DNA from 2 places in the Synechococcus sp. MEDNS5 genome. Region 1 is predicted to be linked to the other one. Evidence: predicted binding sites of a transcription regulator. Region 1 holds the regulator's gene; the other holds the start of a gene.

The links. The regulator NtcA, encoded in region 1, controls nitrogen genes in cyanobacteria. The targets are predictions, from matches to a motif close to GTANCNNNNGNTAC.
Region 2: SynMEDNS5_RS04555 (DUF4278 domain-containing protein) is a predicted target of NtcA. The motif match lies at 1,891-1,904, and genes of this name have one in related genera.

Annotation. Positions count from the first base shown of each region.
Region 1 covers NZ_CP047952.1:354,454-358,342, reverse strand. The annotation lists gene SynMEDNS5_RS01540 (cob(I)yrinic acid a,c-diamide adenosyltransferase) at 1-333, opposite strand, end outside; gene rph (ribonuclease PH) at 493-1,218, shown strand; gene ntcA (global nitrogen regulator NtcA) at 1,294-2,028, shown strand; gene SynMEDNS5_RS01525 (DUF3084 domain-containing protein) at 2,086-3,291, shown strand; gene SynMEDNS5_RS01520 (resolvase) at 3,288-3,728, shown strand; gene SynMEDNS5_RS01515 (DUF3146 family protein) at 3,706-3,889, opposite strand, start outside.
Region 2 covers NZ_CP047952.1:880,705-884,593, forward strand. The annotation lists gene SynMEDNS5_RS04535 (hypothetical protein) at 1-114, shown strand, start outside; gene SynMEDNS5_RS04540 (response regulator transcription factor) at 139-846, shown strand; gene SynMEDNS5_RS04545 (lipocalin-like domain-containing protein) at 854-1,348, opposite strand; gene SynMEDNS5_RS04550 (hypothetical protein) at 1,438-1,590, opposite strand; gene SynMEDNS5_RS04555 (DUF4278 domain-containing protein) at 1,701-1,805, opposite strand; gene SynMEDNS5_RS04560 (hypothetical protein) at 1,977-2,165, opposite strand; gene SynMEDNS5_RS04565 (hypothetical protein) at 2,379-2,519, shown strand; gene SynMEDNS5_RS04570 (hypothetical protein) at 2,522-2,842, opposite strand; gene SynMEDNS5_RS04575 (fatty acid desaturase) at 2,888-3,634, opposite strand; gene SynMEDNS5_RS04580 (orange carotenoid-binding protein) at 3,624-3,889, opposite strand, start outside.

The DNA of each region.
Region 1 (3,889 bases):
CAGGCACTCCAGAACGGCCGGACGCATCCAGACGAGGCGATCACAAAGCGTGACGGCTGCATCAGGCCCCTGCACAACACCGCCTTTAAGGAACTGGGCAACCATCACCCGGCTCCCCAGCCCTGCGCTGCGCAGAGCCTGACTTAACACGGTGCCGTAACTGCCACGGTACGGGGCCGTGTGAACCTGCAGCTGTCCCTCCTGGGCCACCAGATGCAACGGCGGCCTCGGCTCGAGGGCAGGCAGTCCGCGCAAACCGGCTTGCTCCAGCGTCCGATGATCCGCACTGCGGGCGTCTCGGGATCGATGGCTGGGGCTCAGGCTGGTTGTCATCTCGGTCGCTGGCGTCAGGGCTGGTGTCCAGACGGCCCAGCAGAGTTTGAATCTAGCGGTGCGAATCCGATCCACAAGCCCTTTGACACCATCCATGGTGTCTCGGCCCATGGTGTCTCGGTCCAACTGGCAGGCTCAATCAAGCCATCGTCGCCAGGCATGAACACCAGCTCCCGCAAAGACGGACGCCAAGCGTCCGAACTGAGGCCCTTCGCCGTCGAATGGGATCCCATGGGCTTCGCCCTCAGCTCCGTGATCGTTCGCACCGGCCAAACCGCTGTGCTCTGCAGCGTCTGCCGCGAAGAAGGCGTACCGCGTTGGCGCCGTGATCAGGGCCTCGGTTGGCTCAGCGCGGAATACCGGCTCCTGCCTGGCTCCACCCCCGAACGCCAGCGACGGGAATGGCTCAAGCTCTCTGGACGCACCCAGGAAATCCAACGCCTGATCGGCCGCAGCTTGCGAGCCGCACTTTCCATGGAGGCGCTGGGAGAGAACACCCTGCTGGTCGACTGTGATGTGATTCAGGCCGACGCAGGCACGCGCACCGCCTCCGTCACCGGAGCCTGGCTGGCCCTGCATCGCGCCTGCGCGTCCCTGGTGCAGCAGGGGGTCCTCCAGACCAATCCGGTCTGCTCCCAGGTGGCGGCTGTGTCGGTGGGGCTACTCGGGGGCGAGGCCCTGCTGGATCTGGATTACAGCGAGGATTCCAGGGCTGATGTTGATCTCAATGTGGTGATGAACGACCGCGGTGACCTGCTGGAACTGCAGGGAACAGCGGAAGGAACAGCCTTCAGCCGGCAGCAACTGAACCTGCTCCTCGACCGAGCGGAACCTGGGCTGAAGCAGCTCATGGACGCCCAGAACGAGGCTCTACAACTGCGCTGAGCCCTTCGAACCGTGTGCGTTGCTACAGGGTGAGAGTCGATCACTTCTTAGCTTCCCCTGAGCGATGTGCTGGCCATGCCCGAAGTGATCCGCGGCTTCAGTCGCACAGTGCCCCAGGCCGGTCGAGCCACCAATGTGAGCTTGGCCAACGCACCCGCTCCCTCCAGCAGAACCCTGTTGGAGGTGATCCGAGACCTGGATGGCGCCAACACGGAGCTGGTGGAACGCAACAAAACCATCTTCTTCCCGGGCGATCCCGCCGAGCGTGTCTACCTGATCCGCCGAGGTGCGGTGCGCCTCTCTCGCGTCTACGAGTCAGGGGAGGAGATCACCGTGGCGCTGCTCCGAGAGAACAGCCTGTTCGGTGTGCTTTCTCTGCTGACCGGCCATCGCTCCGATCGCTTCTACCACTCCGTAGCCTTCACGAGAGTGGAAATGGTCACGGCTCCCGCCACATCAGTCCGACAGGCCATCGAAGCCGACACCTCGGTTGGACTGCTCTTGCTGCAGGGACTTTCAAGCCGAATTCTCCAAACGGAGACCATGATCGAAACACTCACCCACCGCGACATGTCGTCCCGCCTGGTGAGTTTTCTGCTGGTGCTCTGCCGCGACTTCGGCATCCCTGGGAACCAGGGGATCACGATCGATCTGCGGCTGTCGCACCAAGCCATCGCCGAGGCCATTGGATCCACCCGGGTCACGATTACCCGCCTCCTTGGAGACCTACGCAATTCGGGACTTGTAGAGATTGACCGCAAAAAAATCACAGTGCTCGATCCGATCGCCTTGGCCAAACGCTTCAGCTGACCGTCGGACGGGTGAAGATAGCGGCGTTTAACCTGCACGCCCTGCAATGAATTCACTGTGACCGGCTGGTTACTGCTGCTGTCATTGCTGGTCCTCGGAGGCGTGCTCTCGACCCTGGGGGATCGCCTCGGATCCAGGGTGGGCAAGGCTCGGCTGAGCCTCTTCGGCCTGCGTCCCCGTCAGACCGCGGTGGTGATCACGGTGCTCACCGGCAGTCTGATCAGCGTCCTCTCCCTGGGCCTGATGCTGCTCGTGAGTCGGCAGTTGCGCGTTGGCCTTTTTGAACTGAATGACCTCCAGGCCCGGCTGCGCACCAGCCGGGCGGACCTGGAGTCCAGCCGGTCGGCGCAGAGACAATCCAGACAACAACTCGAGACAGCGCGCAAGGATGAAATCGAAGCGCGCAGACGCCTTGAAGAAGCGCGCAAGCAAGCCAACGAGCTGAGAGAAACACTCAAACCCCTACAGGAGCAAACGCGCCGACTGGAAGCAGAACGACTGCGCCTGAGCCAGGACGTTCGCCAACGCGACGACGAAATCCGCAGAACCGACCGTGAGCTTGCCGCGGTGCGCAATCGCATCCGCTCCGGCGAAGCCGAGTTGAAACAGCTGGAAGGCAATCTTCTGGCCCTGCGCCGCGGCAATGTGGCCATCAGCAGTGGCCAGCCCCTCGCAACAGCCACCCTCAAGCTTGAACGTCCTGACCAGGCGCGCCAGGTGATCGACCAGGTGCTGAGAGAGGCCAATTTGCAGGCTTACCAGCAGGTTCTCCCAGGGCAAGCGCCCGATAAGCAGATCCTGTTGGTGCCCCGTCAGGACATCAAACGCCTGGAAGACGCCATCCGCAAACCAGGCACGTGGGTTGTGCTGCTGCGCTCGGCCGCCAACGTGCTGCAGGGAGAAACGGTTGTGTATGCCTTTCCTGAGGTCAGGCCGAACCTCACCATCACCCGCGATGGCGAGGTGCTTGCGGCGACCGCCCTGGCCAGCGGAGAAACATCCGCGGAACAGGTCCGCAACAGGCTGAACCTGCTACTGGCCTCAACGCTGGCGGAGATTCAACGGCGCGGATCCATCAGCAAAGGATTGCAATTCGACTCCCAGGCGCTGAACGCGCTTGGACAGACCCTGATCGATCGCAGCACCGGACGGGTTGAGCTGGAAGCGGTGGCACTCGGCGGCACTGAAACAGCCGACCCCGTGGCGATTGAGATTCGGCTTCAACGCAGCTTCAAGCCCACCCCTGCGGAGGACTCTCCTTGACCCGCATCGCCGCTCTGGATCCAGGCCGAAGCAAGTGCGGGCTCGTGCTCGTCGACACGGATTTGGAAGTCGTCCTTGAGGGCCAAGTCGTCCAAACAGGCTCCGTCTTGGAAACTCTGGAGCAGTGGCGCTCGCAGGCCCCTCTTGCTCGCATGGTGATGGGCAACGGCACAGCCAGTGAGCACTGGCGTGAGCAGCTACCGGCGGATCTGCAGGTCACCATTGTTGACGAACGCGGCACCACCCTTCTGGCAAGGAGTCGCTACTGGGAGCTCTGGCCTCCCAGAGGCTGGCGGCGACTGCTGCCTGAGGGACTACGCATCCCCCCCTGCGATCTCGATGCTGTTGCAGCACTGGTGACACTCGAATCTGCGCTCAACTGCCGTTTCCAATGGCCTGCGCCAGCCCCCCACATCAGAACTTGGCTCTCACCGTGAAGCTGTAATCCCCTCCAGCCTCCAGCCGGTAATCGGACCTCACCAAAAATCGCAGCAACGCATCCTGGATCAGGGCGCGTCCGAGCGAAGGCTCAACGCTGAGCTCACCGCGGTTGAAGAACCACTGAAACTCCCAGACAAAGCCACCGGCCTGAACCTCA
Region 2 (3,889 bases), 530 kb from region 1:
GAGGTGGCCGATGCTCTGGAGGCCTGGCGGCTGGCCCGTGCGCGCTATCCATCCCGCATCCGCGGCGTGGTGTGGCGTGATCCCCAGCAGGTGCGTCCGGAGCATCCGCGCTAAAAACCGGGTATCCGTGTGGCGACCATGGAGCTTCGGCTCGACTCCCGTGCCAATCAGGAGGCGATCGCGCAGGCCTCTGCGTTCTTGAAGGAGCGCCGCATTGTTGTGGTGTTCGGCGACCGCCTGGCGCTGGTTTCGTTCGTGCTGGTTGATGCGATTGCCGCGAGCCTGGTGGGTGCCGCCACCACGGAAGACGAAGGCTTGGAGTTGGTGATGCGCACCCAGCCGGATCTACTGATCTGCAGCTCGGATCTCGAATCCGGCTATGGCATCAACCTGCTTCGCCGGGTGAAGGCGGAGTTGCCCACCTGTCAGCTCCTGATCGTGCTGGTGCGCGAAACCCAGACGGTGGTGCAGGAGGCGATGGAAGCCTTCGCTGATGGTGTGATCTTCAAATCCAGCCTGGGCACCGGCCGCGGTGATCTGATCAATGCCCTGCGCACCCTCGCTGATGGCGGTGTGTACTTCCCCGAGCAGATCCGCCGCATCGCTGCCTCCACTCCGCAACCCGATCTGCCGCCGTTGGTGGAGGAACTCACCCCGCGCGAACTGGAGGTGGCCGCCGGGGTGGCACGCGGCCTCAAGAACAACGCCATCGCCACCCTGCTTGGCCTCTCGGTGGAAACGGTGAAGACCCATGTGGGCAACGCCATGGACAAGCTCGGTGCCCGCGACCGCACCCAGATGGCGGTCATGGCGCTGCTGTATGGCCTGATTGATCCCCTGCAGTGAGCAAGGTTCAGCTGCAGCGCTTGAAGATCACGATGCTGCGGGTCGGGCCTTGTTTCGGCCAGTTGGGCATCACCCGCCATGGGGTGCGAACCGTGAGCTCGTTGGCGTCGATTGAGAAGAAGCGCGTCTGCTCCGTGCCCACCCATTCCGGCTTCCAAGCCACATCCACCGCAGTGATCCAGCGGTCGTCCTCCAGCCTGTAGGTGCCGGAGTAAGCCACAAGGCTGCTCAGTAGAGCCGCGTCGCCCTCGAGGTCGGTTGTTGGTTTGCGGCCTTCAGCGGTGAGCGTGAACGACACCCGTCCGGCCGGGGTGAACAGCGCGTAGCCCATGGGGTGGTCACCCATCGGCCTGAAGGTGTTGCCACTGATTTTCTCCTCTACCAGGTAGCTCACCAGTTGCCAGGCACCGTGGATGCAATGGGCTTCCACGGCAATCAGTGATTGCAAAGGCGTTGCTTTCAAAACGGATCCATGGATTGAGCGGAAGTTACCAATGGTCACTTCAGCGCCTCAGCGGCTCAGGGCGCTGATTGAGCAGATCGACACCCTTTTGTTGATGGTTGGTATCAACCACCACCGGGTCGTTTTGATCAGTCCGCACGATCGCAGTGCTCGTCGTCGCAGCGCACCGTGCAGCTGGGGGCTTCTTCGCCATAGCTCTGCGGTTCGCGCATGGTCCAGTACTCATCTACCAGCCCCATCAGATAAGAGCCGAGCCGCTGCAGCAGGGAGCGCTGTTTCATGGTTTCAAAATGCCATTGCTTTCGGCCTGCTGTCATCAGGCGTTGTGGGAAGAGCAATGAAAAGGCCCTGCCTGAGCAGGGCCGCAGGTCCGCCATGTGGCGGCATCAGTTCACTTGGCCAACTTGAGACCGCGGTACTTCAGAACCACAGGCTGCTGCCGTGTGGCTGCAGTGTGATTCGGCACGTACTTCTGGCCGCGATAGGTGAGCGTCATGATGGTTCCTCGAAGCAAGCTCAGGTCCCCGTTCCATGGCCTGAGTCGAACTGCGCCTCACCAAAGGTGAGGTGAACGTGTTCTTGTAGCTGTTGCTACAGACTCTTCATAGCGAAGCCGTCAACTGCCGTGTCGTTCATGCGGATACACAGTGATGAATTGAGGGGGCAATCAGCTCGCTTCTGGCCGCGGGCATGGCATCAGGGGCAGGCAATCCCCGGTGGGGTTGAGCCATTCATCGAATTCTCGGCGGATGGCCTCAGCGTCGGACAATCGCTCCGTGCTGGCCAGCAGCTTGCTGCGTTGTTGGCTGTAGTCCACAGCGGAGCCGATCAATTCAATGGCCTGTTCGCTGGTCATGGCTGAACATGTCGATCAGCTCATGGTTAGAGGGGCAGGGAAAGTCGGCCGTGACAACGGCGACAACTTTTCAAGTACGGCCTGGAAGATTTCCTTTACTTGGCTCGTCAAGAGCCATTGAATCCGCGAGGCTGCAACAAGGAATCGCGGCGACGCAGATTCCGTTTCACAGCCTGTTTGATGATGAAGCTGAATCTTGCCCACTCCCATCCCATGGGAACTTTGATTGTGGAGGGCGTGCATCAGCCATTCCGTGCCCTGGCCTGTGCTCTGAGGCCGGCCTCGATCAGGATTCAACCGAAGGCCAATTCAATGCATTCCTCAGTTGAACAGCATGAGTTCAGCCTGGGCTGATTTCAGAACATGGCCATGGCTTTGATCTTGCTGAGCTTTGTTTGCTCAAGGCCTTCAAGATCTTCGTAACTTATTAAATTCTGTTTGATCATATCGGCCAGATTAAACAGAATATTGGCTGTATCGAATTCGGCTCGGCCTTCGTATTGATAACGCTCGCTGCTAAGGAAATCGTGATACTTCCAGATGGATTCGGGTGAGTCGAGCAGAGCGCTTTGTTCTTTCAGTATCAAAATCAGAGCTTCAATCGAGCGCTGCTTGCCCGCTTCAAAGGCGTGTTTAGCGATTGATTGTTCCTGGTGTGTCCAGTCAGCTGCTGACATGGTTTTGAAAAGTTGAGGGTTGGGGACAGGGGTGCTGAACCAGGTTCAGGTTTGGGCGACTGCAGTGCGGATTCCTGGGAGCTGATGCCAGGGCACTGCTGGATAACTGTGATGTTCGCGATGATAGCCAAAGTGGTAACACGCTGCGAACGACAGAATCGGATGAAGATTGAGGCTGATGGGCTGATGGAAACCATCAGTTTTGTGGGGATTTTTGCGATGCGGCAGAAAAGTTCCCACCACAAAAAGTTGCCAGGAGCTGATGATCAAAGGAAGCACATAGATCAACACCAACGTGAGCAGTGGCTGGTGCTGATTGGCGGGCATGATCAACAGCAAAAGGGCCATGCAGCACGCCAGCTTGAGCAACTGCATCGGGTTCAGATAGTGACTGAGAAAGCGTGCATACCAGGCAACGGGTGAGGGATCAGCCGCGTTGCAGTAGTCGGGATCCTTGGTAGATCCAGGCGAGTGGTGATGCTGAATGTGATGGTTCAGGCACGTCTCAAAGTTCAGGCCCGCATAGGCCAAGAGGCAGCCTTGGCCGATCCTTCGATTCAACTTGCGGCGGTTTGCTGGAGCAAGGGTGCCGTGCATGGCATCGTGCGCCACGATGAACAGCCCGGTGTGCAGAAAGCTGCGCAGCATCACGAAGGCCACGAGGGCCAAAGGGTGGAGCTGCTGGAAGGGAAGGCGGAGTCCAGCAATGAGTGTGAACAACCAGGCGGAGGCGATCAGCCCCGCCAGTTGTAATCCCCTCCAGCGGCGTCTCCCTGAGGGATCACTTGCCACCAAGCTTCAGCAGCTCGGCGGGTGAAGCGAGCAGGTCGATCGCCACGAAGTAGATCTTGTTGTTGTCGTCGAGCAGGAAGCGCCAGGCCACATTCATGCCCACTTCCCGGCCGAACCAAGGGGTTTGCACCTTGCCGGTGACTTTGATCTGGGTGAAGCCACCGTCGGCAGGTTCACCGAAGCCACCCTGAGGAATCAGCTTGAGGTTTTGGCAGTCGCGCTTGAAGAACTTGAGGATGGCGTCGCGCCCCACGA